Regions from separate parts of the Metabacillus sp. KJ11-3 genome, predicted to be linked through region 3. Evidence: a T-box and tRNA genes for the amino acid it is inferred to sense, from the RefSeq annotation. Region 3 holds a T-box; the other regions hold tRNA genes.

Region 1 (10,055 bases), 2.1 Mb from region 3:
ACAAATGACGGTTATGTTTAGTAAAATGAATGAATTTATCATAGGGGCCGGCTTTGTGCATAGCATCCTCCCAACTACCTGTTTGCGCGGGAGGAATGAGCATTTGTTCGGGGGCAACTCCCCACTCGTCAGCAGCGATAACTGTGCCTCTATGTGTACCAAATCCAATAATGAAGATGGTCTCAGTACCTTTTTCCTCTCTGAGTAATTGACCTACATTGACAACCCCTTCATTGGCCATATCTGTTGCCCGCGCATCTCCAATATGGGTGTTATGCTCCCAAACAATTCCTTTTGCATGTGCACCATAGAATTCGTGTATTTTATTTAAGGCTTCTACCATATGCCTGTCTCGAATATTCCATGACTCATTATCATTAACGACCATCGTTCTGTAGTAATTCTCAGCATTGGCTGTAATCAGTGCATTCACTTCAAGGTTTAAAATATCTTCAGAGTCAGATATCGTCAGTTTATTTAATATGATCTCAGTTAATAGTTTGGTCACTTCGTTCAAACAGTCTTCACCATAGAAAGAAGCAGATAGCCCGTATTTTTCAGGGCGGCGATTAAAAGGTTCGAAACAAGAAAATGCTTTTTTTGCTATTTCGATTTGTGGGGATTGAATTTTTTCTAAATAAGCGATAATCTCATCAATTGATTCCCATAATGAATAGACGTCAATACCGTAAAATCCTACCTTTTTATCATTTGGCTTGTTGCTATTGTAATCTTTTAGCCAATCGATTAACTCAATCATTTCCTCATTGGCCCACATCCATGTAGGCCAGCGGTGAAAAGAGGCCAAGACTTCTCTTGTGTTTGAAAAAGTGTCGTCATAACCTTTAATATAGTTATTAATTTGATGACAACCTGGCCAATCTCCTTCTACAGCTATATACATAAACCCTTTTTCTGTAATTAGCTTTTTCGAGAGCTCTGCTCTTATCTTGTAAAATTCTGATGTACCATGTGAAGATTCACCAAGTAGCACAAAAGTTTCATTTTTTACTTTACCAACTAAAGAATCAACACCTTCCTGCTTATGGAAAGGACGTGATTCTTCTTTAATAGATTGAATTAGGCTTACACTCATGTTCATCCCTCAATTATTGTTTGTATTCTGCATTGTAGGAGTTATCACCTGAATGTACTGATAATAAGGTGTCAGCATATCCTACAAGTCGGTTGACAATTTCATCTGCAATGAAATAAACAAGCTGATGATTCTTGCTATTATGTAATTCAGGATCATCAAAAATAATTGTTGTATTAATAAAAATGTGCTTCGTGTCATACAAGTTGTAATGAATAATTGCTTTTCCAGGTGCACCACCTGTTACTGGATCATTATATGAGGGTAAAAAAATATACCACTCTTCAGCAGTTGGGGATCGGAAATTTTTGGTGAAAGTCATTCCTTTAATTTCAAGGCCAATTTTGTGTTTAAGATTTTCGTTTATACCTTCTAAAATTTTTTTATTTGACAAACGGGCACCTCCGGAACTTAATCAGCAGGATTTGCATCGACAGCTATTTCATAAGCATCTAAAACCATACTTGTCATTGCAGGGTCATCAATCCCGAATAGATATTGACCGTCTCTCTCATCCTTAACTTGCATAACGAAGATGACGGAGATATCCTCTTTCGGTGTTAATAGGGCGAATGTTTCAGAATTTATAACAATTAAAGCTTCTACTGAAAGCTGTTTTTCTTGTTTATATTCATCAAGAACTGTAATTACATCGCGTTCTCTCATGTGAATCACTCCCTATCATTGTCATTGTTAGTGTTGCCTTTATTAAGGAGTTTATGTCCAAAGAGAGAGCTTTTGTTTCTATCTCTAAAAAGCTTTTTTAAAAAAAGTTAAAATAGGTCTTTTATTTTTTTGAAAAGGATGTTATTATATTTTTTGTCTTCAAGAGAAGGTAACTTGATAAATTGGTGAAAAAAAGGGATTGACACTATATTTTAAGATGTGATACATTATAAATCCTGTGTCATTCAACTAGAAAATTGTAGTGGTTGAAATGAAATAAAAAAGTTCTTGCTTTTTTAGAAAAACTTACTATAATAAAAGTTGTCCTAAATTGTCTGGTAATGATGGCGAAGAGGTCACACCCGTTTCCATGCCGAACACGGAAGTTAAGCTCTTCAGCGCCGATGGTAGTTGGGGGTTTCCCCCTGTGAGAGTAGGACGTTGCCAGGCAGACCAAATTTGGTTTTAATAACATAGTTGGCCCATTGGTCAAGCGGTTAAGACACCGCCCTTTCACGGCGGTAACACGGGTTCGAATCCCGTATGGGTCACCATTTAATGTAGGTATACTAAATGCGCGACGTCATGTCGCAACACATGCACTTGCACATCCTGTGTTTCGGAGGATTAGCTCAGCTGGGAGAGCACCTGCCTTACAAGCAGGGGGTCGGCGGTTCGATCCCGTCATCCTCCACCATTAATTAGTAATACACACCATGCGGGTGTGGCGGAATTGGCAGACGCGCTAGACTTAGGATCTAGTGTCCTTGTGACGTGGGGGTTCAAGTCCCTTCACCCGCACCATTAAAGTTAAGCGGAAGTAGTTCAGTGGTAGAACACCACCTTGCCAAGGTGGGGGTCGCGGGTTCGAATCCCGTCTTCCGCTCCAGTAAGTGCCGGGGTGGCGGAACTGGCAGACGCACAGGACTTAAAATCCTGCGGTAGGTGACTACCGTACCGGTTCGATTCCGGTCCTCGGCACCATGAAATTTAGCGCCCGTAGCTCAATTGGATAGAGCGTTTGACTACGGATCAAAAGGTTAGGGGTTCGACTCCTCTCGGGCGCGCCATAGTACGGGAAGTAGCTCAGCTTGGTAGAGCACTTGGTTTGGGACCAAGGGGTCGCAGGTTCGAATCCTGTCTTCCCGACCATTTAAATTGGGGCCTTAGCTCAGCTGGGAGAGCGCCTGCTTTGCACGCAGGAGGTCAGCGGTTCGATCCCGCTAGGCTCCACCAATTTAAAATTTCTTGACTGAATATGGCGGTGTAGCTCAGCTGGCTAGAGCGGGCCGTAAACATCTTGAATAATCCTCTTTGTAGGCTTGCGAGGAATGTGTCTGTAAGAGACATGACGAGCACCATTTTAAACAGGGAGCGTTTTTAAAAACTATGGCGGTGTAGCTCAGCTGGCTAGAGCGTACGGTTCATACCCGTGAGGTCGTGGGTTCGATTCCCTCCGCCGCTACCATTTTCACATATGAATATTGGAGGAATACCCAAGTCCGGCTGAAGGGATCGGTCTTGAAAACCGACAGGGGTGTCAAAGCCCGCAGGGGTTCGAATCCCCTTTCCTCCTCCATATGTTTTTTTATTTCATTTTTTGTTATCGCGGGGTGGAGCAGTCTGGTAGCTCGTCGGGCTCATAACCCGAAGGTCGCAGGTTCAAATCCTGTCCCCGCAACCAATTTCATTTTAAAAAATAACATCAATAATGGTCCGGTAGTTCAGTTGGTTAGAATGCCTGCCTGTCACGCAGGAGGTCGCGGGTTCGAGTCCCGTCCGGACCGCCATTAACTTTTTAAAGAAACAAATTATTATTGTGATCTAAGTAATGTGTAAGAGGGTTTCGATAAGCGAGAAGGTCGAGGAAGCGACTGAACGAACACCGGAGCGTATGAAAATACGTGAGGATGTGAGCGATGGAGCTGATGAAGAGATTCGAAGCTTAGTGGAAGCCGAAAACTATATTGGCTCGGTAGCTCAGTTGGTAGAGCACGCCCGAATAAGCTACCCTGAATTTATATCAGCGTACTCATCGAGCTGCTTCTTGAACGATCATCCTGAGATGAGGACGATCCACAAATTATCATAGCACTTATACCTTAAAAGTATTAGATCTTAAAATAGGTACTTGAAAAGTAAAATTGCATCTTTTTTCAAATACACATTAATTATGGCTCGGTAGCTCAGTTGGTAGAGCAATGGACTGAAAATCCATGTGTCGGCGGTTCGATTCCGTCCCGAGCCACCTTTTATGTGGAGGGGTAGCGAAGTGGCTAAACGCGGCGGACTGTAAATCCGCTCCTTAGGGTTCGGCAGTTCGAATCTGCCCCCCTCCACCATTTATGTTAAAATAGGGGCATAGTTTAACGGTAGAATAGAGGTCTCCAAAACCTTTGGTGTGGGTTCGATTCCTACTGCCCCTGCCAAGAAAACCATGGCGGTTGTGGCGAAGTGGTTAACGCATCGGATTGTGGTTCCGACATTCGTGGGTTCGATTCCCATCAGCCGCCCCAATATATGTATATAATAAATTCTTAACTCCTGTTAGAAATAATTCCAGATATTCTCTTGCTGGTTTGTGACACGAGATAGGTTTTGAGTGGAACGTTTTATATAGAGAGAATAGTTTATATCAAGACATAGAGTGTACCTAGATGTCGACGATATTTCGCGATGAGGATTCACGTAGCTTAATCGAGGAAGTATATTCTTGAGGGTTATTCAATGGGCTATAGCCAAGCGGTAAGGCATCGCACTTTGACTGCGACATGCGTTGGTTCGAATCCAGCTAGCCCAGCCATTTTGAGGCATCATAGCCAAGTGGTAAGGCCGAGGTCTGCAAAACCTCTATCCCCGGTTCAAATCCGGGTGGTGCCTCCAAAACATTTAATATGCGGGTGTAGTTTAGTGGTAAAACCTCAGCCTTCCAAGCTGATGATGAGGGTTCGATTCCCTTCACCCGCTCCATACATACATATTTCGCTAAAAAATGGGCCTATAGCTCAGCTGGTTAGAGCGCACGCCTGATAAGCGTGAGGTCGATGGTTCGAGTCCATTTAGGCCCACCATGATATTGTTCCGCAGTAGCTCAGTGGTAGAGCTATCGGCTGTTAACCGATCGGTCGCAGGTTCGAATCCTGCCTGCGGAGCCATTTTTATGGAAAAGCAGAGGATAACAAAATATGCGCCTTTAGCTCAGCAGGATAGAGCAACGGCCTTCTAAGCCGTCGGTCAGAGGTTCGAATCCTCTAAGGCGCGTCAGTAAAAGGTTAGTTTCAATTTTGAAACTAACCTTTTTTGTGTTTTTAGCAGAAATAATCCGTCTCCCTCATTAAATAATTCAGTAGGTTTCATTCTTTTTTTGTTGTGTTTCGAAACTATATCGATTAAAATTTATCGTAATAATCGAAATGGATGGAGGGTAAGTATGTTAGGTAATATTAGCCAGGAAATGTTGACATTGCTTACTTTTATAAGCAGAAAACCTATAAAGCAAGGAGAACTATTTCTATCTCTTAGAAATGAGTTAACCGATCCTAGTAGTTGTCTTTATGAAGCAATAGAAAAAGGCTTTGTTCAAAAAGATGAACAGGAAGTTCTATCTTTAACACATAAAGGGTTAAAAACCGCCCTGAAATTTTTTGATAAACAGCCACATTTAAGAGAAAAAATGAAATCTAAATTTACAAAACGTAGAGGTATTATTCAGCTTGCAATTTTGCAGCTACTAAAAGAAGAACCGAGACATGGTTATCAGGTAATGAAGCAGTTGGAGGAAAGAAGTGGCGGCTATTATTCTCCCAGTGCAGGAACCATTTACCCTGCATTACAGGATTTGGTTGAAAAGAAACTAATAGAAGTTAAATTAGATGGAGATAAAAAAATATATGCATTAAATGTGGAAGGGTTAGAATTTATAAACGATTTAATAAATGAAGAAGATGAGATCTTTTGGGAGGAGTGGGCGATGCGGTTGCGATGGAAGCAGTCTGAAGAAGCTTCACTTGTTCGGGAAGAAATGGGTAAGCTTCAACTAGAATTTCATTATGCCATGAAAAGTGTACTATCCGAACCGGAGCTCGCAAAGGATATTCTCTCTATTCTAAAAAGTTGCAGGGGTGAGCTTATTAATTGGTCTGATAAAAAAAGAAATAGTAAAGGTGAGATGTGATGAGTTCTATTAAAAAACTTTTACCTTATGCGAAGCCATACAAGCTATTTGTTATTCTCGCTCCTTTATTGATGGCTTTAGAAGTAACAATGGACTTGTTACAGCCTCTTCTTTTACAAAAAATCATAGATTACGGAATTGCCGAGGATGATACAACGTACGTTATTCAAATGGGAACATTTATGATCATTGCAGCGATTATTGGCTTGATTGGTGGAATAGGTTGTACAATATTTAGCACTAAATCTGCCATCAATATTGCTACCGATATACGACGAGATTTATTTTATAAGATCGAACATTTATCCAGTGAGAATCGCGACAAAATTGGTACTGGTAAATTAATTACAAATGTAACGAGTGATATTAATTCAATTCAACAAGCGGTTATGATGACACTTCGTGTATTTGTAAGAGGTCCTCTGCTATTTATTGGAAGTGTCATGATTGTTTTTTTTCAAGCAAGAGAGCTGTTTCCTATTTTAGTTATGCTTATTCCAATTCTTGTCTTTTTCATTATCCTTCTTTCCAGGAAAGCAGGTGTTTGGTTCAAACGTGTTCAAGAAGCGTTAGATCAGCTAAATTCAAAGCTTCAGGAAAGTATTGCGGGAATTAGGGTTGTAAAAGCATTTGTACGAAATGAATATGAAATAAATTTATTTCATAAAGTGAATGTTTCGCTAACAAATAAAACAAAAATTGCTGAACAAATTATTACAATTCTTATGCCGGTTTTACTTTTTGTGATAAATGTTGGAATGGCTGTTGCTCTTCTTTTTGGAGTTTTTCCGATAGGGGGAAGCACTATACAAGTGGGAGTAATTTTGGCGTTTATTAATTATCTAAACATCATTTTAATGGCGCTCACCTCAAGTAGTATGGTTCTGATGCAGCTTATGAGGGCATTACCTTCAGCAGTTCGAATTCAAGAAGTTTTGGAAATTAATACGGACCGAGCTGAAAATTCATTTGATGAAATGCCAATTAAAGGAGATGTAGAATTTCGGAATGTATCGTTCTCATATAGTAAAAAAGGTGAAAATGTACTAAATTCTATCTCATTTTCTGTTAGTCACGGCGAAAAAATTGGAATTATTGGAGCAACAGGTAGTGGGAAAACAACATTAGTTAAATTGTTTCCAAGATTATATGATGTGGATCACGGAGAGATTTTAATAGATGGACAGAATAGTAAAAACATAAGTTTAAAGCATCTTCGTGGATCTATCGGCTATGTTACACAAAAACCATTTTTATTTTCGGGAAGCATTAAATCCAACCTTATTTATGGTAAAAAGGATGCATCAGAAACCGAGATGCAATTGGCTAGTAAAAATGCATGTGCAGAAGAGTTTATTGAGAAGTTTGATGCCCGTTATGAACATCCTTTAACTCAAGAAGCTACTAATTTATCTGGAGGACAAAAGCAACGATTATCACTTGCAAGAGCATTTGTGCGAAAGCCGTCTATCCTTATTTTGGATGATGCCACATCTGCGATTGATGCCCGGTCAGAAGCAATCATTCTTGATGCATTAAAATCCTCATACCCAAAGACAACAATCTTTATGGTTTCATCAAAGATTTCTTCCATTCTTGATGCAGATAAAATTCTTGTTATGGATGAAGGATCCATAGTGGGAGTAGGAACACATGATGAATTACTGGAGTCGTGTACTGTTTATCAGGAAATCTATCAAACTCAAGTACAGACTGGAGGTGTAATGGTTGAGTAATACTAATAGTGTGGCAAGAATGCAGCAAACAACAAGAGGAGCAGGTCCGGGGGAAGGGTGTCAGAACCTGTTGAAAAAACAAAGGACCCTAAAAGAACTTTGCGAAGAATTTGGTTGTATATGAAAAAACAAAAAATGAGGTTAATCTCGTCAGTTATTCTTGTTATTTTATCTTCAATCTTAAGTCTCCTAGGTCCATATTTTATTGGAGTGATTATTGACCATTACATCCTTCCTAAAGATGTAACGGGTACAATTCGCATGATTTGGATGCTTGTTGGGATTTATGTCGGCACATCCATTCTTACCTGGCTTCAAGGCTATATAATGGTCGATATTTCATTAAATACGATTAAAGGATTACGCGAGGATTTATTTGCAAAGTTACAAACTCTTTCATTACGTTTTTTTGACCAGCATAAACATGGTGAGCTAATGAGTCGATTTACAAATGACCTTGAGCAATTAAATCAAGCACTTAGTCAAAGTGTAATTCAGTTTGTATCCTCACTACTAACAATAACCGGTGTTACCATCGCTATGTTTGCCTTGAATTGGGTATTGGCGATCGTGTCTTTTTTGATCATTCCGTTTATGCTTTATGTTACGAAGAAAATTGTAAGTATTAGTCGGAAAAACTTTTCGCAAAGACAGAAAGATGTTGGTGGGTTAAATGGCTTTGTCGAAGAAACGATAAGTGGTGGAGAGGTTACCGCTTTATTTGGTAAGGAAGAAGATACTTTCGGACAATTCCAAGAGGTAAATGAACGTTTGCGACAATCCGCAATTAAAGCCGATATGTTTTCAGGAACACTCGGTCCGTTTAATAACTTTTTAAGTAATTTAGGGCTTGCAATCGTGATTGCTGTCGGTGCTTTAATGGCACTTAAGGGGCATACAACAATTGGGATTATCGCGTCCTTTGTTACGTATTCCAGGCAGTTTACAAGGCCGATTAATCAGTTATCAACATTGCTCAATTCAATACAAGCAGCATTAGCCGGAGCAGAGCGGGTTTTTGAAACAATGGATGAGGTCCCTGACATAGTAGACAAAAGAGAAGCAGTTCAAGTTAGTTCACTAAAGGGTGAGGTACAATTTAAACATGTTGATTTTCAATATGAACAAAACAAGCCTATTTTAAAAAATATTCATTTTTCAGCAGTACCAGGGGAAATGATTGCTTTAATTGGTCCAACTGGTTCGGGTAAAACAACGATTATAAACTTGCTAATGAGGTTTTATGATGTCCGATCAGGAGAACTTTTACTGGACGGAAGAAATATAAAGGACTATAAAGTAAGAGATTTTCGGAAAAGAATTGGTATTGTCCTTCAAGATCCTTATTTATTTTCAGGAACAATTTTGGAAAATATCCGCTACGGCCGCCTTGATGCAACAGATGAAGAAGTGATTGAAGCAGCAAAAACAGCTTCAGCACATGGATTTATTAAGCATTTACCTAACGGATATCAAACAACCATTACTTCTGGTGGTCAAAATATAAGTCAAGGTCAAAAACAGCTTCTATCTATTGCTAGAGCCATATTAGCAAATCCTGATTTGTTAATTTTAGATGAAGCAACATCTAATATAGATACAAAAACCGAAATTGATATTCAAAGAGGAATTCGCAACTTAATAAAAGGTAAAACCAGCTTTGTAATTGCTCATCGTTTAAAAACAATTGAGCTAGCTAATCAAATTATAGTTATACAAGATGGTGAGATTATAGAAAGTGGGAACCATCATGAATTATTGAATCAGCGCGGTTTTTACTATGAGCTATATTCAAAACAAATGACCATTTAATGAAAGGATGAAGGAAATGTTTGTAAATACAGCCACGTTTGAAATTGAAAAAGCGTATGAAGAAAGATTAGTAATGAAAAGAGAGAGTGACAAAGAAAAATTGGCTGAAGCAAAAGGTCTGATTTCATTTGAATGCTGGAAAAGGGAAAACACAGAGACTGTAGAATTTGTCTATGTCTCCAAGTGGGAATCTCAAGCAGACTTCAAAGCATGGATTTCAAGAGAGGATCATGTAAACGAACATAAGGAAATGAATAAAAAAAGAAAAGAAAATCAGCAACTTGAACAAGTAAAAATGAAAAAAACACTCAGAGCCTATAAGCTTTATGATTCTTCAAACGAATAATATAATACATGGGTTTAGTTTTGATTCTTGATAAATAACAAAAAGCACTAATCTTATAATGATAGATTTGTGCTTTTTGTACTTCTGGAAAAGTAAAGAATTTAAAGCGATTTATCTTGGAAAGTAATAGGCAATGGCATAGAGCGTGATTTCATTTCTTCAAGTAATATTTGCATAAAGTCCTCTGATACATTTAATTTAAGCGCATCTATATAGGCTTTATAA
Region 2 (10,055 bases), 200 kb from region 3:
GATCCATCAATGAACGGTAAGAATATTTCGGAAAGATTGCAACACTCTCAATCTCAGAATTCACCATATTTGAGAGAACAAAATCAATTAACCGATATCTGCTTGCAAAAGGTACTGCTGCTAATGAACGATGGTTGGTTAAGTCTTCAATTTCCGGTTTATGTGCTGTAGCATCAATAATTCCCAATAATTTGTTGCTCATATCAAAAACTCCCCTTTGTAGAAATAGGTTTGCTTATCCATCATGCAGGGTATTAATAAATAGATAAAGACAAGATACTTAATAATTAAAAAGCTCCCTATTCCAAACTATTTTGTCATAATCTCTTAGTTTACTTTGTCCTCTACCATCGCTTTAATTTCTTCTATAATATCTTCTGTTACTAGTAGAATTTCATCTGAGTTCGTATCAGGGCAAATAACCGTTCCATTTGGTATTTCAATGCCGCTTGGTACAATTGCGTTTTCAATAAAAACATTTTCACCGATAACACAATCCGGCATGAGAACAGAATTCTTTACCACTGTATTTTTACCAACAGTAACACCCTGGAATAAGATTGAATGATTAACATTCCCCATAATGACACATCCATCGTTTACAAACGAATCTGTTACAACTGCATCTTCTGAAATAAACTGTGGTGGATGGTTTGAATTAACTGTGTATATTTTCCAATCGCGGTCAAATATATTTAACTCTGAATCATCATTTAGTAAATCCATATTAGCTTCCCATAAACTTTTAACAGTGCCTACATCCTTCCAATACCCTTTAAAAGGATAGGCAATGACATTGCGCTTTTCATCTAGCAACAGCGGAATAATATCTTTTCCAAAATCATGACTTGAATATTGATTTCGTTCGTCCATCTCTAAGTATTCTTTTAAAATAGACCATTTAAAAATATAGATACCCATAGAAGCTAAATTACTTTTTGGGTTAGCTGGTTTTTCATCAAATTCAACTACTTGCATCTTCTCATTTGTATTCATAATGCCAAAACGACTCGCCTCTTCCCAGGGAACCTCTATAACGGAAATTGACGCATCAGCATTTTTTTCAATATGATAGTCTAGCATTTTTGAATAATCCATTTTATAAATGTGATCCCCTGACAAAATTAATACATATTCAGGATCATATTGTTTGATATAGTTTATATTTTGATAGATTGCACTGGCAGTACCTTTATACCATTTCATTTCTGAGGACTCAGAATAAGGGGGCAGAACTGTTACTCCACCATTCTTTCTGTCTAAGTCCCATACACTGCCAATCCCTATATATGAATTCAAAACGAGGGGTTGATACTGTGTTAAGACCCCAACAGTATCAATGCTAGAATTTGTACAATTACTTAGTGTAAAATCGATAATTCTATATTTTCCTCCGAATGGAACAGCCGGCTTTGCCAGATTTTTTGTTAATGAGCTCAATCGGCTCCCCTTACCCCCTGCTAGTAACATTGCGACGCACTGTTTTTTTCCCATGTTTATTCTCCCCTCTTTTTTTGACTGCACGTAGAATAACTGCTCCATATGGTGGAATTGTCATGGAAATATGATAAGGTCTTCCATGAAATTCTTCTTCTACCGCTTTTATATTTTTTGGATTCGTTTGGCCAGACCCTCCAAACTGCATTTCATCACTATTTAAGATCTCTACATACTCTGTATCTACTGGGACTCCGACTTTGTAGTCATGATAAACAACCGGCTTAAAATTCAATACCACGACAAGTAGTTCATTTTCTTTTCTACTTTTCCGAATAAAAGAAAAAATACTTTGTTCCCGGTTATTCACATCAATCCACTCGAATCCTTCATCTGAATGATCTAATTCAAAGAGCGGCTTTTGTTTTGAATAGATAGAAAGAAGTTGCTTAAAATAGACTCTCATTTTATTGTGCATTTCATAATCTTCTAGTACCCAATCTAGTTGCTCTAAGTCTTTCCACTCATCATACTGACCAAACTCACCTCCCATAAATAATAGTTTTTTACCTGGATGTGTAAACATAAATCCATATAGGAGCCTTAATTGGGCAAACTTCTGCCAATAATCACCCGGCATTTTATTCAATAAAGATTTTTTTCCATGGACAACTTCATCATGGGAAAAAGGTAAAATGAAGTTTTCAGAAAAAGCATAAATAAGGGAGAATGTTACTTTATGGTGGAGTTCATTTCTACTCTCTGGAGAGGCCTCCATATAAGATAAAATGTCATTCATCCAACCCATATTCCATTTGTAGTTAAAGCCAAGACCACCAGACGAGGTAGGAGCGGTTACCATTGGCCAATCAGTTGAATCCTCAGCAATCATTAAAATATCCGGATCTTTAATAAAAACTGCTTCATTTAATTTCTTTAAAAAAGAAATGGCATAAGGATTTTCCACTAATTCATTAGAATTTGGCCAATACAACATATTTGCAACAGCATCAACTCTAAAACCGTCAACATGGAAGTACTCAATCCAAAACAATGCATTTGAGATTAGGAAGCTTTGTACCTCAGTTTTTCCTAGATCAAAATTTGCAGTTCCCCATATGTAGTTTTCACGATCATGTTCATTTTCATATTCATATGTTGGTTGCCCATCAAACATATATAGTCCGTGAGCATCTTTACAAAAATGTCCTGGAACCCAATCAATAATGACACCTATATTTTCTTCATGACATGCATTAATAAAATGCATAAGATCCTTTGGTTTTCCAAAACGACTTGTTGCAGAAAAATAACCTGTTCCCTGATACCCCCAAGACCGATCATAAGGATGCTCAATGATTGGTAGAAGTTCAATGTGTGTAAAACCATGTTCCAATACGTATGGTATAAGCATTTCAGATAATTCCTGATAACTGTATAACTCTTTTTCATCATTTAACTTCCAAGAACCTAAATGAACTTCGTATATGGCTAAAGGCCGATCATACGGTTGCCTTTGCCGTTTCCTTCTCTTCCATTTTTGATCAGTCCAATTAAATCCTGTTAAATCAGCTATAACTGATGCAGTGTTTGGTCTTACTTCAGATTGAAAGGCATATGGATCAGCCTTTAATAAAGTTTCGTCACTAGAAGTAATAATTTCATATTTATAAATCTCACCTTCTTCAATTCCTTCAATAAATAAGTTCCATATACCCTCCTCACTCATCTTTTTCATTTGATGATTATTCCTATCCCAGTTGTTAAAATTACCGACTACACTAACTTGTTTTGCATGTGGAGCCCAGACACAAAAAGAAGTACCTTTCTTACCATTTTGCTCTGTAAGATGTGCTCCAAAAACTCGAAAACTTTCAAAAGACTGTCCCTCATGAAATAAATGAATATCGTAGTCTGTTAGAGATGTGACGGTCACTTAAGTCACCCTTTCTCTTATTATTATCTATGCTAAAGATTCAATACTTACAAATGAATCCCTTTAATGAAAACGTTCTTTTTTCCGACATAAACCAACAAGGACTCATGATAATTTTTTTATTATTATTCTTTTAAAATTTAAGAGAAATTTTATATGTTAATAGGATGCACGAGGAAAATAGCTGGTATCCCTGTGATAGGAAAAAATTTAATCATTAGATATAATATCCAAATTCCTTACGAAACCGCTTTAATTAGGAAAAACCACCTAAACACACATGTCATATTATTATATAAATAAAATAGTTTTTTCGACTTTTTGTTGGAATTTGTTGAATTTTTTTCAGGTGAAATAATGGTGTTTTTCTGAATTTATGAAGGATTTTCTGTTAAGGTAAAGAATAATTGAATGAAAAGTAAAATATTTTAGTAAAGCAATATTAGAGGTTTTACCTATAGTTTTTCTATGAAAGATTATATATGAATTTATAGAATAGTAATTTAGGGGGATAAGTTATTCATCGTGTGGATGTAGCTATGCCGGGGTGATGATAATGATTTACCTTTCTTAGAGGCAGTGAGACTGCGATGGTGATATAGGTTAGGAGCTTTGCCTTTTTAATTTTTTTAACAGCTATGAAGAACATTGCTGAGGTGTGATTTAAGAGAATTGTCTTTCATATTGGCTACGAAGGACATAACTGAGGATGATTTAAGAGAATTGTCTTTCATAACTCCTATGAAGGACATGACCGAGGGGAATTCAAGAGTATTTGTCTTTCATAAGACCCGAGGTCTGTCTTTCAATTTGTTGTTATCACAATAAGCTTATATAAAACTTTAAACTTCTTATTTAATAATTTACATCAAACAAAAAAACACTGTTAATAAACAGTGTTTTTTGATATGACCCGTACGGGATTCGAACCCGTGTTACCGCCGTGAAAGGGCGGTGTCTTAACCGCTTGACCAACGGGCCTAAGAAAATGATAAAACTGGCGGAGAAGGAGGGATTTGAACCCTCGCGCCGCTTACACGACCTACACCCTTAGCAGGGGCGCCTCTTCAGCCACTTGAGTACTTCCCCATATATATGGCTCCGCAGGCAGGACTCGAACCTGCGACCGATCGGTTAACAGCCGATAGCTCTACCACTGAGCTACTGCGGAATAGTATAAATGGTGGGCCTAAATGGACTCGAACCATCGACCTCACGCTTATCAGGCGTGCGCTCTAACCAGCTGAGCTATAGGCCCATTTATATTGGAGCGGGTGAAGGGAATCGAACCCTCATCATCAGCTTGGAAGGCTGAGGTTTTACCACTAAACTACACCCGCAATATATGGGGCGGCTGATGGGAATCGAACCCACGAATGTCGGAACCACAATCCGATGCGTTAACCACTTCGCCACAACCGCCATTATTTTATTATAATTTATTAAGTGGTGGCTCGGGACGGAATCGAACCGCCGACACATGGATTTTCAGTCCATTGCTCTACCAACTGAGCTACCGAGCCAATATAGTTTTCGGCTTCCGCTAAGCTTCGAATCTCTTCGTCATCTCCCTCACTCACATCCTCACGTATTCTCATACGCTCCGGTGCTCGCTCAGTCGTTTCCTCGACCTTCTCGCTTATCGAAACCCTCTTACACGATAATTAGGTTACAATAATAATTTGCTTCTTAATAAATATCAATGGCGGTCCGGACGGGACTCGAACCCGCGACCTCCTGCGTGACAGGCAGGCATTCTAACCAACTGAACTACCGGACCATTATTTAAATCTTTCAATTAAATTGGTTGCGGGGACAGGATTTGAACCTGCGACCTTCGGGTTATGAGCCCGACGAGCTACCAGACTGCTCCACCCCGCGATAATATGGAGGTATAAAATTAGCCACTGCTTTTTATTCAAAAGCAAAATGGAGGAGGAAAGGGGATTCGAACCCCTGCGGGCTTTGACACCCCTGTCGGTTTTCAAGACCGATCCCTTCAGCCGGACTTGGGTATTCCTCCGTATAGAAAATGGTGGACCTTGTAGGACTCGAACCTACGACCGGACGGTTATGAGCCGTCTGCTCTAACCAGCTGAGCTAAAGGTCCATCTGGTTTATCAAGAATTTTAAGAATGGTAGCGGCGGAGGGAATCGAACCCACGACCTCACGGGTATGAACCGTACGCTCTAGCCAGCTGAGCTACACCGCCATAGTTAATAGTCATCGTTTTAGATTGGTGGAGCCTAGCGGGATCGAACCGCTGACCTCCTGCGTGCAAAGCAGGCGCTCTCCCAGCTGAGCTAAGGCCCCATGTTTTATATCTAAATGGTCGGGAAGACAGGATTCGAACCTGCGACCCCTTGGTCCCAAACCAAGTGCTCTACCAAGCTGAGCTACTTCCCGTTTTATTGGATAAGGGATATGTGAGGTCAATATCTCAATCTCACGTCTGACTTCCTGCTAGATAATTTTCAATGGCGCGCCCGAGAGGAGTCGAACCCCTAACCTTTTGATCCGTAGTCAAACGCTCTATCCAATTGAGCTACGGGCGCTAAAATTCATGGTGCCGAGGACCGGAATCGAACCGGTACGGTAGTCACCTACCGCAGGATTTTAAGTCCTGTGCGTCTGCCAGTTCCGCCACCCCGGCACTTACTGGAGCGGAAGACGGGATTCGAACCCGCGACCCCCACCTTGGCAAGGTGGTGTTCTACCACTGAACTACTTCCGCTTGATATTAATGGTGCGGGTGAAGGGACTTGAACCCCCACGTCACAAGGACACTAGATCCTAAGTCTAGCGCGTCTGCCAATTCCGCCACACCCGCATGGTGTGATAATGGTGAGCCATGAAGGACTCGAACCTTCGACCCTCTGATTAAAAGTCAGATGCTCTACCAACTGAGCTAATGGCTCATCTTATAATGAGATGTAAAAGTATGTTTCTTCTTGTTTTTGACACCCAAATCTCAGGTCGTTTATTCAAGATGTAGCTCGATTTGTGTGCTGATGTAATGCTACAAAGCTTACTCGGTCGTGCTCTACCAACTGAGCTAATGACTAATTAATGAATAATAATGAGTGGTGCCGGCGAGAGGACTTGAACCCCCAACCTACTGATTACAAGTCAGTTGCTCTACCAGTTGAGCTACACCGGCTTAGTATTATGGTGGAGGATGACGGGATCGAACCGCCGACCCCCTGCTTGTAAGGCAGGTGCTCTCCCAGCTGAGCTAATCCTCCGAAGCACTGGATGTGCAAGTGCATGCGTTGCAACAGGACGTCGCGAATTTAGCATGCCTTCGTTTTGTATAACATTCTATTGCAACCTGGCAATGTCCTACTCTCACAGGGGGAAACCCCCAACTACCATCGGCGCTGAAGAGCTTAACTTCCGTGTTCGGCATGGGAACGGGTGTGACCTCTTCGCCATCATCACCAGATAACTGCGACAAGAATGATTATACTATTTTAAAAGAATTTTTCAAGTCTTTTTTTGAAAAAACTTTATATATTCCTTCAAAACTAGATAACGATACACAATTCAATTCACTAAGCATTCGCTTATTATTAGGTTAAGTCCTCGATCGATTAGTATCAGTCAGCTCCACACGTCACCGCGCTTCCACCTCTGACCTATCAACCTGATCATCTTTCAGGGATCTTACTCACTAATGTGATGGGAAATCTCATCTTGAGGGGGGCTTCATGCTTAGATGCTTTCAGCACTTATCCCTTCCGCACATAGCTACCCAGCTATGCCTTTGGCAAGACAACTGGTACACCAGCGGTGCGTCCATCCCGGTCCTCTCGTACTAAGGACAGCTCCTCTCAAATTTCCTACGCCCACGACGGATAGGGACCGAACTGTCTCACGACGTTCTGAACCCAGCTCGCGTACCGCTTTAATGGGCGAACAGCCCAACCCTTGGGACCGACTACAGCCCCAGGATGCGATGAGCCGACATCGAGGTGCCAAACCTCCCCGTCGATGTGGACTCTTGGGGGAGATAAGCCTGTTATCCCCGGGGTAGCTTTTATCCGTTGAGCGATGGCCCTTCCATGCGGAACCACCGGATCACTAAGCCCGACTTTCGTCCCTGCTCGACTTGTAGGTCTCGCAGTCAAGCTCCCTTGTGCCTTTACACTCTACGAATGATTTCCAACCATTCTGAGGGAACCTTTGGGCGCCTCCGTTACATTTTAGGAGGCGACCGCCCCAGTCAAACTGCCCACCTGACACTGTCTCCCAAGCCGATAAGGCTCGCGGGTTAGAATTTCAATACAGCCAGGGTAGTATCCCACCGACGCCTCCACCGAAGCTGGCGCTCCGGCTTCTCAGGCTCCTACCTATCCTGTACAAGCTGTACCAAAATTCAATATCAGGCTACAGTAAAGCTCCACGGGGTCTTTCCGTCCTGTCGCGGGTAACCTGCATCTTCACAGGTACTATAATTTCACCGAGTCTCTCGTTGAGACAGTGCCCAGATCGTTACGCCTTTCGTGCGGGTCGGAACTTACCCGACAAGGAATTTCGCTACCTTAGGACCGTTATAGTTACGGCCGCCGTTTACTGGGGCTTCGGTTCAAAGCTTCGCTTGCGCTAACCTCTCCCCTTAACCTTCCAGCACCGGGCAGGCGTCAGCCCCTATACTTCGCCTTGCGGCTTCGCAGAGACCTGTGTTTTTGCTAAACAGTCGCCTGGGCCTATTCACTGCGGCTTTTCCGGGCTATTCACCCTAAAAAGCACCCCTTCTCCCGAAGTTACGGGGTCATTTTGCCGAGTTCCTTAACGAGAGTTCTCTCGCTCACCTTAGGATTCTCTCCTCGCCTACCTGTGTCGGTTTGCGGTACGGGCACCTCTCACCTCGCTAGAGGCTTTTCTTGGCAGTGTGGAATCAGGAACTTCGGTACTATAGTTCCCTCGCCATCACAGCTCAGCTTATGTGACAATGGGATTTGCCTCATTGTCAGCCTAACTGCTTGGACGCGCATATCCAACAGCGCGCTTACCCTATCCTTCTGCGTCCCCCCATTGCTCAAATGGTGAGGAGGTGGTACAGGAATTTCTACCTGTTGGCCATCGCCTACGCCTTTCGGCCTCGGCTTAGGTCCCGACTAACCCTGAGCGGACGAGCCTTCCTCAGGAAACCTTAGGCATTCGGTGGAGGGGATTCTCACCCCTCTTTCGCTACTCATACCGGCATTCTCACTTCTAAGCGCTCCACCAGTCCTTACGGTCTGGCTTCTCAGCCCTTAGAACGCTCTCCTACCACTGTTCTAAAAGAACAGTCCACAGCTTCGGTGATACGTTTAGCCCCGGTACATTTTCGGCGCAGAGTCACTCGACCAGTGAGCTATTACGCACTCTTTAAATGGTGGCTGCTTCTAAGCCAACATCCTGGTTGTCTAAGCAACTCCACATCCTTTTCCACTTAACGTATACTTTGGGACCTTAGCTGGTGGTCTGGGCTGTTTCCCTCTTGACTACGGATCTTATCACTCGCAGTCTGACTCCTGAACATAAGTCTTTGGCATTCGGAGTTTGACTGAATTCGGTAACCCGATGGGGGCCCCTAGTCCAATCAGTGCTCTACCTCCAAGACTCTCATTTCAAGGCTAGCCCTAAAGCTATTTCGGAGAGAACCAGCTATCTCCAGGTTCGATTGGAATTTCTCCGCTACCCACACCTCATCCCCGCACTTTTCAACGTGCGTGGGTTCGGGCCTCCATTCAGTGTTACCTGAACTTCACCCTGGACATGGGTAGATCACCTGGTTTCGGGTCTACGACCACGTACTCTGCACGCCCTATTCAGACTCGCTTTCGCTGCGGCTCCGTCTTATCAACTTAACCTTGCACGGGATCGTAACTCGCCGGTTCATTCTACAAAAGGCACGCCATTACCCATTAACGGGCTTTGACTACTTGTAGGCACACGGTTTCAGGATCTCTTTCACTCCCCTTCCGGGGTGCTTTTCACCTTTCCCTCACGGTACTGGTTCACTATCGGTCACTAGGGAGTATTTAGCCTTGGGAGATGGTCCTCCCTGCTTCCGACGGGATTTCTCGTGTCCCGCCGTACTCAGGATCCACTCTGGAGGGAACGAAGTTTCAACTACAGGGTTGTTACCTTCTTTGACGGGCCTTTCCAGACCTCTTCATTTACTCCGTTCCTTTGTAACTCCGTATAGAGTGTCCTACAACCCCAAGAGGCAAGCCTCTTGGTTTGGGCTAATTCCGTTTCGCTCGCCGCTACTCAGGAAATCGCGTTTGCTTTCTCTTCCTCCGGGTACTTAGATGTTTCAGTTCCCCGGGTCTGCCTTTATCACCCTATGTATTCAGGTGAAAATACTACTCCATTACGAGCAGTGGGTTTCCCCATTCGGAAATCTCCGGATCAAAGCTTACTTACAGCTCCCCGAAGCATATCGGTGTTAGTACCGTCCTTCATCGGCTCCTAGTGCCAAGGCATCCACCGTGCGCCCTTAACAACTTAACCTTCGGCGAACGATAAGCTGCAGATTACTTCGTTGGCTTCGCGTTCTGCGGTGCTCATGGACAAAATACGTACACTCCGCTCCTCAAACACTCGCCGCCTCGTACTCTTTGCTTCTCCTTCGCCTTAGGATATCAGTACTTACTGAATATCCGTTCTATTATTAAGAGAATCACTAAA
Region 3 (10,055 bases):
ATGGAAATGCCAATATCAAATTGGAACTCTTGGGTAGATCCACAAGCAGCAGCGGTTGTTTATCATACAGATGTTCCTGTTCATACTACCTTTGGGCTTAATGTTACCACCCAATTAGTTCTTAAAAAGAATGAAAAAGAAGAATTATTTTCTACTCCGCTCATGAAAGCTGTGGAAGACTTTGGCTCACCCTGGCTGCAGTCAAATGATATGACGTTTCATGATCCTCTTGCCGCAGCTTGTTTATTTGATCCCCAGATTTGTGACTATCAACAAGGATCTATCGAAGTTGAGGTTGAAAAAGAGGAACAACTCGGGATGATGGAGTTTCAACAAAAAATTGACGGGAATCGAAATATTGCCATACGTGTTGATCGAGAGAAATTCTTCGATCACTATTATCGAGTTGTCCTTCATTCTATGTGAAGAAGAGCTTGAGATGGAGGATCTCAAGCTCTTCTTTTAATTCTGACTTTTTTTAAAAATCAATTCCTTAATCGGACTTTTCCAATCTACCTTACTATGAGGATAACGTAACTTCACTTGTTCTTGAATATGTTCGAAATCCTCCAATGTCAGTCCCTGCAATTCATTGGTTGATTTTGACCAAATAAAGATCGAGACTACCTCAAAAGAGTTTGTTGTTGTACCTAAATATTTCTCTCCTTCAAATAAGGCGCCTTTGTACGTAAGTAAAAAGTTTTTCCTTACATTATCTTTTTCATCAAGAAAATAAAACTGCTTTTGTTCATGTGCTAATTCGAGCTTTCGTTTTGGATTAAATAAAAACTTAATTCCTGTATAAAGAAGAAAGACAATCAAGACGATTAACAACAAACGTAATAAAATGACAATCATCATAAACCCCTCCTGAGGGCAATTTTTCTTATATACGATTGAGAGACGGAAAAGGTTCCAAGTTTTTTAAAAAATTTGATATAATTTTTTTATACGTTAAGAAAGTATAGAATTTTGTACTAAGTCTTGGTGTCTAGCCTAGCCGAATGCTTAGCAAATTGCGCTTTTCTTAGAGTGAACAATTGTTGGAGGAATACTTTATGAATTTTACCGTACTATTTAACATGCAGCAGGAATTAGATGAAAAAATACAAACGCAACATAATCTTGAGAAAGAGAATCTTGTTGATCGAAAAATACTTGCTTTATTAGTTGAAATTGGTGAGTTGGCAAATGAAACCAGGTGCTTTAAATTTTGGAGTCTAAAGCCGCCTGCGCATACTGATATCATATTGGAAGAATATGTAGATGGTATCCACTTTATTTTGTCCTTAGGATTAGAATTAAACATAGATATTTCGATGCACTTCGAAGACCGAGAATCAAGCGCAACATTAACTGAGCAATTTTTAATTGTCTATGAAACCGTATCAGCATTTAAACACAATTCATCTTTGTCTACCTACAAAAACATGTTTGAGGAATATTTATTACTCGGGAAATTATTAGGTTTTACTTCAATTCAAATGGAAAAAGCATACATATTAAAAAATGAAGTGAATCACAAACGACAACAACAAGGATACTAAGGAGGGCGTTATTTTCTTTCTATAGATCCTTTATTGTATAATATACTTGATTGTTAATTGAAGGAGGCCTACATAAATGACGAAGTTAGATGAAACATTAACAATGCTAAAAGACTTAACAGATGCAAACGGAATCCCAGGTAACGAACGTGAAGTACGCGATGTTATGAAAAAATACATATCTCCATTTTCTGATGAAGTTGTGACAGATAACTTAGGAAGCTTAATTGCTAAAAAGGTAGGACAAGAAAACGGTCCCAAAGTAATGATAGCTGGTCACTTAGATGAAGTTGGATTTATGGTGACACAAATCGATGATAAAGGTTTTCTTCGATTCCAAACCGTTGGTGGCTGGTGGTCACAAGTTATGTTGGCACAGCGCGTAACGATTGTGACAAGAAAAGGTGAGGTTACTGGAGTAATCGGTTCTAAGCCTCCACATATTTTACCTCCTGAAGCGCGTAAAAAGCCTGTGGAGATTAAAGATATGTTTATTGACATCGGGGCATCAAGCCGTGAAGAAGCTATGGAATTCGGTGTAATGCCTGGTGATCAAGTTGTTCCTTATTTTGAATTCACTGTTATGAAAAATGAAAAAATGCTTCTTGCAAAAGCTTGGGACAACCGAATTGGCTGTGCAATCGCGATTGATGTTCTTAAAACATTAAAAGATACAGATCATCCGAATGTGGTTTATGGTGTAGGAACTGTACAAGAAGAAGTTGGTTTACGAGGTGCCCGTACATCTGCCAATATGATTCAGCCTGATATCGCTTTTGGTGTAGATGTTGGTATTGCTGGTGATACCCCTGGTATCTCTGATAAGGAAGCTTCTAGTAAAATGGGAGAAGGTCCACAAATTATTCTATATGATGCTTCCATGGTATCGCATAAAGGCTTAAGGGATTTAGTAACAGATACAGCGGATGAACTGAACATACCGTATCAATTTGATGCAATTGCTGGAGGCGGTACAGATTCAGGTGCTATTCATATATCTGCAAATGGCGTTCCGGCATTATCGATTACAATCGCTACTCGATATATTCATTCACATGCAGCAATGTTACACCGTGATGATTATGAAAATGCTGTTAAGCTTATAGCTGAAGTAATTAAACGATTAGACCGTGAAACAGTAAATAAAATTACTTTTGATTAAAAAATGCTGGGGGAATTCCCCAGCATTTTTTTACTGTACATTTTTATTAAGACCTTGCTCCAGTGTTGTTAACATTTCTTTTTTATCACCTTCATTTGCATTCTGCCAAATGACCTCAAAGAGGACTCCTAAACCTGGCAGCATTTTTTCCTCACCACTTTGAATAGCATCCACAATGGTGTCTTGTAGCTGATCTTGATTATTTCCTGAAACATTTGAGATAACCGCATGACGAAGGTTTAAATTCACTTGCATTACACTCCTTTTAAAAGTAGTCATAGCTAAAAATCTAGTTTTTAGAAGATGATGACTAGATAACAGCTTTTAAAGATAGAATTTGTTAATTACGTAAGAATTATGTATGATTGGAAAGAGAAATTGGAATAGTTCAAAAAGGGAGTATGAAAGTGGAGCGGATTGAATCAGTTAAAAACCCAAAAGTGAAACAATGGAAGAAGCTACATACAAAAAAAGAGCGTGAAAATACCGGTACATTTATAATTGAAGGCTTTCACTTAGTTGAAGAGGCTTTAAAAAATAAAGAAATGATCAAAATACTTATTATTTCAGAAGAAATAAGTTTGCCACATACCTGGGATGTCGATAATATTAATATTACTTTTGTTACGAAAGATGTGATGAAAGCAATTAGTGATACAGAGGCTCCACAAGGAGTGGCAGCCATTTGTGAGTTTCAGATAACTTACACACCTGAAAAGTGGACAAAAGTGTTATTAGTAGATAGTGTTCAAGATCCTGGTAACTTGGGAACGATTATTCGTACAGCAGATGCAGCTGGAATAGACGGAGTGATTTTAGGTGAAGGAACAGTTGATCATTTTAACTCTAAAGTAATTCGTTCCAGTCAAGGTTCATTATTTCATTTACCAATCATAAAAGGCAGTCTAGATGAGTGGCTGAATGTTTATAAGAACAACAACATCCCTGTCTACGGCACATCTTTGCAAAATGGAGTAAGTTATAAAGAAGTTCCAGAAGCTGACCAGTTTTGTCTCCTCCTTGGAAACGAAGGTAGTGGTGTAAAAAAAGATTTATTAGATCAAACAACTAAAAATCTGTACATTCCTATTTATGGTGGAGCAGAATCGTTAAATGTTGCAATTGCCGCAGGCATTCTTCTTTATCATTTGCGAAAATAGGCAGGTTGCGGGAACATATTGTTTTGATTATAATAAGATAGACATTACATATATGAAACAAAACGATGACAGAGACTAGTAATTTACAGTTCGTTCATTCAGGGAGAAAATGCCGAGACTGAGAGCATTTTTTGGATAAAAGTAAATGAATTCACCTCTCGAGTTGACACTTGGACCGTTAAATAGACGTAAAGGTGTTCCGGTTTTTACCGTTATGGAAATGAAGTGAGCTATACTTAGGGCAAAATCAAAGTATAGCTAACAAGGGTGGTAACGCGAATTCAACTCGTCCCTTTTATGGGGCGGGTTTTTTATTTTGCAAAAAAACCGCTAATGAGGTTTTTAAATAAAGGAGGAAAAACAAATGCAGGAGCAATTAAAACAGCTTCAACAAGAGGCGCTTGAAAAAGTGGAACAAGCGCAGGATTTAAAGGCATTAAATGATATTCGTGTCGCTTATTTAGGGAAAAAAGGGCCGATTACAGAAGTGTTGAGAGGAATGGGAAAGCTATCGGCTGAAGAACGCCCTGTTATGGGGGCACTTGCAAATGAAGTAAGAGAAGCAATTGCAACATCTATTTCAAGCAAGCAGGAGCATTTAGAACAACTGGCTGTTGAACAAAAGCTGGCAACAGAAACGATCGATGTAACATTACCTGGTCGTCCAGTAAAAGTTGGGAATCATCATCCGATTACGGCTGTTGTTGAAGAAATTGAAGATTTATTCCTTGGAATGGGCTATCAAATTGCAGAAGGCCCTGAAGTGGAATCAGATTATTATAACTTTGAAGCATTAAATCTTCCGAAAGGTCATCCGGCACGAGATATGCAGGATTCCTTCTATATTACAGAAGAACTGCTTTTACGTACACACACTTCACCTGTTCAGGCTAGAACAATGGAAAAACATGAAGGAAAAGGGCCTGTTAAAGTTATTTGTCCTGGTAAGGTATATCGACGTGATAACGATGACGCGACACACTCACATCAATTCACACAGATTGAAGGACTTGTTGTTGATGAAAATATCAGCATGAGTGATTTAAAAGGTACACTTGAAGTATTTGCTAAAAAGATGTTCGGTGAAGAACGTGAAATTCGCCTTCGTCCTAGCTTTTTCCCATTTACAGAGCCTTCAGTAGAGGTTGATGTATCCTGCTTCTCATGTGGTGGAAAAGGATGTAATGTGTGTAAAGGTACAGGCTGGATTGAAATTCTAGGAGCTGGAATGGTTCATCCAAATGTCCTTGAAATGGCAGGATTTGATTCAAAGAAATACAGCGGATTTGCTTTTGGGATGGGTCCTGAGCGTATCGCAATGCTAAAATACGGTATTGATGATATCCGTCATTTCTATACAGATGATGTACGATTCTTAAAACAATTCAAACGAGCGTAAAAAGGAGGATATAACAATATGTTTGTTTCATATAAATGGTTAGCAGAATATGTTGACCTGTCAGGAATCACACCTGATGAGTTAGCTGAAAAAATTACACGTAGCGGAATTGAAGTAGAAGGTGTTGACGTTTTAAACGATGGCATAAAGGGCGTTGTCATTGGTCACGTCGTTGAAAAAGAGCAACATCCGGATGCAGACAAATTAAATAAATGTCAAGTTGATTTGGGGAATGGTGAGCTTACACAAATCATTTGCGGTGCCAAAAACGTTGATAAAGGTCAGAAAGTCGCAGTTGCTACAGTAGGTGCAGTTTTACCTGGTAACTTTAAAATTAAAAAGGCAAAACTTCGTGGTGAAGTCTCTAACGGAATGATTTGTTCCCTTCAGGAGCTTGGTATTGAGTCCAAGCTAGTGGCTAAAGAATATTCAGAAGGGATCTTCGTATTCCCAAATGATGTAGAAGTAGGGGCAGATGCACTGGAACAGTTGAATCTAGATGATGCTGTACTTGAGCTTGGATTAACTCCAAACCGTGCTGACGCATTAAGTATGCTTGGTGTTGCTCATGAAGTAGCTGCAATATTAGGTCGCAAAGTGAAGTATCCGGAAATCTCATATGAAAATTCTTCAGAAAAAGCATCAGATTTAGTTGATGTAAAAGTAGATGCACCGGAAGATAATCCATTATACATTGCGAAGGTCATTAAAAACGTAACGATTGCACCTTCACCTTTATGGATGCAAACACGCCTAATGGCAGCGGGAATTCGTCCTCATAATAATGTGGTTGATATTACAAACTTCGTTTTATTAGAATATGGTCAGCCTCTTCATGCATTTGACTATGATCGGTTAGGATCTAAGGAAATACTTGTTCGACGTGCACAAGATGGCGAAAAAATAGTTACACTTGATGATCAGGAACGATCACTTACTTCCGAACATTTAGTGATTACAAATGGAACTGAACCTGTTGCATTAGCTGGTGTTATGGGTGGAGCAAACTCAGAGGTTCAATCTGACACGAAAACCGTTTTATTGGAATCTGCATTATTTAATGGGGGGCGTATCCGTACAGCTTCAAAAGATCATGGCTTACGTAGTGAAGCAAGTGCACGTTATGAAAAGGGAGTTGATCCTAATCGTGTCCCTGCAGCTGCAGAAAGAGCTGCACAATTAATCTCACTATATGCCGGTGGAGAAGTGTTGGAAGGAAATGTAGAAGTTCGTACTGCTTCTTTTGAGCCAAAAACAGTAAGAACAACGGTTGAAAAAGTGAATCGAGTTCTTGGTATGGATATTTCAGCAGAAGAAATGAAATCCATTCTTGAGCGTCTTCAATTTGAGGTAGTTCTCGATAATTCTACATTGGCAGTGAAAGTTCCTACTCGCCGTGGTGATATTACGATTGAAGAAGATCTTGTAGAAGAAATTGCAAGACTTTACGGATATGATAATATTCCGACAACATTACCTGTTGGTCAAGCAATTCCAGGAAAGCTAACAGAGTATCAGGAAAAACGCCGAAAAGTTCGCCGCTACTTAGAAGGAACAGGTCTTTATCAAGCGATTACTTATTCTCTTTCTAGTGAAGAAAAAGCAGCGAAATTTGCTTTGGAAACGTCTGAACTAACGAGACTTGCTCTACCTATGAGTGAGGAGCGCAGTGTATTACGATTAAGTTTGCTTCCACATTTATTAGATGCATTACGTTACAATCTTGCTCGCCAAATTGATCAGGTAGCATTATATGAAATTGGTTCAGTATTCCTTTCACAAGGCAAAGATGTTCAACCACTTGAAAAAGAACGCCTGTCAGGCGCTATAACAGGGTTATGGCATTCACACTCTTGGCAAGCTGAGAAAAAGCCTGTAGATTTCTATGTAGCAAAAGGTATTTTAGATGGTCTTGTCGACTTATTGGGATTAACCTCTCAAGTTGAATACAAGCAAGCGAAGCGCGAGGGGATGCATCCAGGTCGTACAGCTGAGCTTTATCTTGGTGAAAAGCTTGTTGGTTTTGTAGGGCAGGTTCACCCATCGGTTCAGAAAGAATTGGATTTAACAGAAACATATGTGTTTGAGCTATCATTAGTTGATCTATTAACTACGAATGTAGAAGAAACACGTTATGAAAGCATACCACGTTATCCATCCATCACAAGAGACATCGCATTAGTTGTGAATAAGGATGTTGTCTCAGGTGATATTGAAAAAGTTATCACAGAATCAGGTGGAAAAATGCTAAAAGAAGTAGCTGTATTTGACCTGTATGAAGGTGACCGCCTTGAAGATGGGAAAAAATCAGTTGCTTTCTCATTACGCTACTTTGATCCGGAACGTACGTTAACTGATGAAGATGTTACAAAAACACATCAGAAAGTATTGGATGCTGTTGAAGCGAAGATTGGGGCAACTTTAAGAGGATAATGGATAAAAAACGAATCACTTTGTGTGATTCGTTTTTTTTGGTGTGTGTCGAATTATGTTGAACTTTGTCTAATAGTAAATAAAATCTGAAAATCGAAAATAAATTCTAAGAATCGTTGATAACAGTTAGAAATCGTTAATAAATTGTCAGAATCGAAAATAAATCGATCTACTAACTATTTCTTAGCAATTTTTAAGGCTTTTTCTGTATTGGCAAAATGCTTCTTTGTTATAGAAGCTAAAAACTCACTACCTTTTTTTTGAAGGATCTTTGCAGCAGCAATATCTACTTGTGATCCTGCACCTTTTGGAATCACCACACCCGCTTTTTGGGACAATTTGTAAAATTCTTGAATAAATGAATAACGAGCAATTATGGAAGCAGCCGCAACCGCAAGATGAACACCTTCAGCTTTTGTTGAAAAGTAGATATTTTCTTTATACACTTTTTTTCCTTGAAGATGGTTGAAATAAACACCAGGCACAGCAAATTGATCGATTAGAACACCATCAGGCTTTTCCGGATCAATCTTCATAAGTAAATGATTAATAGCCTGATTATGTAGAATAGCCTTCATTTTTCCTTGTGACATTCCTTGCTGTTGTAGATCATTATATTTTTCATTATGTAAGACAAGCAAACTATAAGGAATTGTTTGAATCAGATCTTTTGCAATTTCACAAATTTGAGGGTCTTTAAGGTTCTTCGAGTCTTTGACACCTAATTCTTTTAATAGTTCAATTTGATCGTTCTTAACATATGCTGCAACAACTGTAATTGGGCCGAAAAAATCTCCTGTGCCCACCTCATCAGAACCAATAATAGACAAGTTTGATATATTTGCCGGTGGTTGATATCCACTAGGTGCTTTTGCAATGGAAGGCTGTTTCCTAGTTGTTTGAGCAACTGTGCCCCATTGCGCAGCCACAGCTTCAGCAGAATTTCCCTGAAAAAGTACTTTTCCGGATTTGTATGCGGTAATCGTACATCCATTTACTTTCGCGGAAAAAACCGCTCCAGGTGGGGTCTTTTCTATTTTGTTTTTGTTATAATAACTCTCCATTTTGGTGATTTGTTCTTGCCCTACTTTTATAACGGAATTCGCCAATTATTACACCCTTTCTAAATAAAAACTAACTATAACTTGTTGCATATGTTCAAAAAATTGTCCTTCTTCCCATATGATAAAGCTTCATGTTATGATATAAATTAGGATTTGCAGGAAATGGAGGATTTATCGTTGTCAAAACGTTCTAAGTCTAAAACAACAGTAGACATATATGGTCAACAATTTTCAATTATTGGTTCTGAAAGCACAAGCCATATTCGAGCTGTTGCTGCAATGGTTGATGATAAAATGAGAGAGATTAATAGTAAAAATCCGTCTCTTGATATAAATAAATTGGCAGTGTTAACAGCTGTTAACGTTGTCCATGACTATTTAAAGCTAAAAGAAGAGTATGAAAAACTCGAGAAACAATTATTTGAAAAGGATTGAAGCTGAAATATGCTAGATTTTGTTTTGTTTATTATTCTATTATTCGGAATATTGGTCGGCTTAAAACGTGGATTTATTCTACAGTTTATTCACTTAGCCGGATTTATCATTTCTTATATTGTAGCATACCAATATTTTGATGATCTTGCACCAAAATTAAAGCTGTGGGTTCCTTACCCGGTATCAGGAGAAGGTCCAACAATATTAACATTACTCAGTGGCGATGACCTTGAGGGAGCTTATTACCGAGCTGTTGCATTTGTATTATTATTTATTGGGACAAAAATTGTTATGCAGATTATTGGATCAATGCTGGACTTTGTGGCACTTCTTCCGATTTTAAAACAATTAAATAGGGCTGCTGGATCAATACTTGGATTTTTAGAGTCATATCTTGTTTTATTTATTATCCTATTTATTGCAGCACTAATTCCAATGGAACAAATTCAAAGTGCTTTAGACCATTCGGTATTAGCAAATCTTATTGTGAACCACACACCTTATTTTTCTGATAAAGTAAATGAACTTTGGATTCAATACATGTCTTAAAAGAGGCTGACTTAAAGAGGGTATTTCTTTCATCACTCGTATATATTGACTACATCCAAGTTTTGTAGAATATATAATGGTGCAGGTGGACTTACCCTTAGTTTAAGTCAGTCTCTTTCCGTAAAAGGTGACTTAAGAATTGTACTTTTTCGTAAATAATGTATCATTTTTATAGAAAGTGCTAGATAAAGAGGTGGAATAAATGAACATTCATAAAAAAGATGTGATCCGATTATTAGAAAAGATAGCGGTTTTAATGGAATTAAAAGGGGAAAATCCTTTTAAAATATCTGCGTTTCGAAAAGC

What was found. The T-box of region 3 lies ahead of pheS (phenylalanine--tRNA ligase subunit alpha). A T-box ahead of a tRNA ligase gene usually reads a tRNA of that ligase, here a tRNA-Phe.
Region 1: it has a tRNA-Phe gene. The T-box ahead of pheS (phenylalanine--tRNA ligase subunit alpha) is inferred to sense a tRNA for this amino acid. The anticodon was not compared.
Region 2: it has a tRNA-Phe gene. The T-box ahead of pheS (phenylalanine--tRNA ligase subunit alpha) is inferred to sense a tRNA for this amino acid. The anticodon was not compared.

Annotation. Positions count from the first base shown of each region.
Region 1 covers NZ_CM147865.1:2,950,739-2,960,793, reverse strand. Annotated here, with positions in the region: gene AC0L8O_RS15100 (erythromycin esterase family protein) at 1-1,102, opposite strand, end outside; gene AC0L8O_RS15095 (hypothetical protein) at 1,110-1,418, opposite strand; gene AC0L8O_RS15090 (DUF1292 domain-containing protein) at 1,508-1,762, opposite strand; rRNA gene rrf (5S ribosomal RNA) at 2,097-2,212, shown strand; tRNA gene AC0L8O_RS15080 (tRNA-Glu) at 2,242-2,316, shown strand; tRNA gene AC0L8O_RS15075 (tRNA-Val) at 2,384-2,459, shown strand; tRNA gene AC0L8O_RS15070 (tRNA-Leu) at 2,481-2,566, shown strand; tRNA gene AC0L8O_RS15065 (tRNA-Gly) at 2,577-2,651, shown strand; tRNA gene AC0L8O_RS15060 (tRNA-Leu) at 2,658-2,746, shown strand; tRNA gene AC0L8O_RS15055 (tRNA-Arg) at 2,756-2,832, shown strand; tRNA gene AC0L8O_RS15050 (tRNA-Pro) at 2,838-2,914, shown strand; tRNA gene AC0L8O_RS15045 (tRNA-Ala) at 2,923-2,998, shown strand; tRNA gene AC0L8O_RS15040 (tRNA-Met) at 3,154-3,230, shown strand; tRNA gene AC0L8O_RS15035 (tRNA-Ser) at 3,249-3,341, shown strand; tRNA gene AC0L8O_RS15030 (tRNA-Met) at 3,370-3,446, shown strand; tRNA gene AC0L8O_RS15025 (tRNA-Asp) at 3,476-3,552, shown strand; tRNA gene AC0L8O_RS15020 (tRNA-Phe) at 3,938-4,010, shown strand; tRNA gene AC0L8O_RS15015 (tRNA-Tyr) at 4,021-4,104, shown strand; tRNA gene AC0L8O_RS15010 (tRNA-Trp) at 4,118-4,191, shown strand; tRNA gene AC0L8O_RS15005 (tRNA-His) at 4,203-4,278, shown strand; tRNA gene AC0L8O_RS15000 (tRNA-Gln) at 4,491-4,565, shown strand; tRNA gene AC0L8O_RS14995 (tRNA-Cys) at 4,572-4,645, shown strand; tRNA gene AC0L8O_RS14990 (tRNA-Gly) at 4,659-4,732, shown strand; tRNA gene AC0L8O_RS14985 (tRNA-Ile) at 4,757-4,833, shown strand; tRNA gene AC0L8O_RS14980 (tRNA-Asn) at 4,843-4,917, shown strand; tRNA gene AC0L8O_RS14975 (tRNA-Arg) at 4,950-5,023, shown strand; gene AC0L8O_RS14970 (PadR family transcriptional regulator) at 5,193-5,936, shown strand; gene AC0L8O_RS14965 (ABC transporter ATP-binding protein) at 5,936-7,672, shown strand; gene AC0L8O_RS14960 (hypothetical protein) at 7,665-7,796, shown strand; gene AC0L8O_RS14955 (ABC transporter ATP-binding protein) at 7,793-9,484, shown strand; gene AC0L8O_RS14950 (antibiotic biosynthesis monooxygenase family protein) at 9,501-9,830, shown strand; gene sda (sporulation histidine kinase inhibitor Sda) at 9,932-10,055, opposite strand, start outside.
Region 2 covers NZ_CM147865.1:678,867-688,921, reverse strand. Annotated here, with positions in the region: gene AC0L8O_RS03600 (GlgC family sugar phosphate nucleotidyltransferase) at 1-202, opposite strand, end outside; gene AC0L8O_RS03595 (glucose-1-phosphate adenylyltransferase) at 328-1,494, opposite strand; gene glgB (1,4-alpha-glucan branching enzyme) at 1,451-3,373, opposite strand; tRNA gene AC0L8O_RS03585 (tRNA-Glu) at 4,283-4,354, opposite strand; tRNA gene AC0L8O_RS03580 (tRNA-Ser) at 4,372-4,462, opposite strand; tRNA gene AC0L8O_RS03575 (tRNA-Asn) at 4,470-4,544, opposite strand; tRNA gene AC0L8O_RS03570 (tRNA-Ile) at 4,555-4,631, opposite strand; tRNA gene AC0L8O_RS03565 (tRNA-Gly) at 4,640-4,713, opposite strand; tRNA gene AC0L8O_RS03560 (tRNA-His) at 4,720-4,795, opposite strand; tRNA gene AC0L8O_RS03555 (tRNA-Phe) at 4,821-4,896, opposite strand; tRNA gene AC0L8O_RS03550 (tRNA-Asp) at 5,077-5,153, opposite strand; tRNA gene AC0L8O_RS03545 (tRNA-Met) at 5,178-5,254, opposite strand; tRNA gene AC0L8O_RS03540 (tRNA-Ser) at 5,304-5,396, opposite strand; tRNA gene AC0L8O_RS03535 (tRNA-Ile) at 5,407-5,483, opposite strand; tRNA gene AC0L8O_RS03530 (tRNA-Met) at 5,510-5,586, opposite strand; tRNA gene AC0L8O_RS03525 (tRNA-Ala) at 5,612-5,687, opposite strand; tRNA gene AC0L8O_RS03520 (tRNA-Pro) at 5,704-5,780, opposite strand; tRNA gene AC0L8O_RS03515 (tRNA-Arg) at 5,853-5,929, opposite strand; tRNA gene AC0L8O_RS03510 (tRNA-Leu) at 5,939-6,027, opposite strand; tRNA gene AC0L8O_RS03505 (tRNA-Gly) at 6,034-6,108, opposite strand; tRNA gene AC0L8O_RS03500 (tRNA-Leu) at 6,119-6,204, opposite strand; tRNA gene AC0L8O_RS03495 (tRNA-Lys) at 6,217-6,292, opposite strand; tRNA gene AC0L8O_RS03490 (tRNA-Thr) at 6,459-6,534, opposite strand; tRNA gene AC0L8O_RS03485 (tRNA-Val) at 6,544-6,619, opposite strand; rRNA gene rrf (5S ribosomal RNA) at 6,704-6,819, opposite strand; rRNA gene AC0L8O_RS03475 (23S ribosomal RNA) at 6,948-9,878, opposite strand.
Region 3 covers NZ_CM147865.1:876,544-886,598, forward strand. Annotated here, with positions in the region: gene AC0L8O_RS04515 (nucleoside hydrolase) at 1-426, shown strand, start outside; gene AC0L8O_RS04520 (sigma-w pathway protein ysdB) at 463-855, opposite strand; gene AC0L8O_RS04525 (dUTP diphosphatase) at 1,059-1,547, shown strand; gene AC0L8O_RS04530 (M42 family metallopeptidase) at 1,624-2,709, shown strand; gene sspI (small acid-soluble spore protein SspI) at 2,740-2,958, opposite strand; gene AC0L8O_RS04540 (TrmH family RNA methyltransferase) at 3,117-3,869, shown strand; T-box leader at 3,926-4,166, shown strand; gene pheS (phenylalanine--tRNA ligase subunit alpha) at 4,234-5,268, shown strand; gene pheT (phenylalanine--tRNA ligase subunit beta) at 5,287-7,701, shown strand; gene rnhC (ribonuclease HIII) at 7,878-8,810, opposite strand; gene zapA (cell division protein ZapA) at 8,928-9,200, shown strand; gene AC0L8O_RS04565 (CvpA family protein) at 9,210-9,749, shown strand; gene polX (DNA polymerase/3'-5' exonuclease PolX) at 9,952-10,055, shown strand, end outside.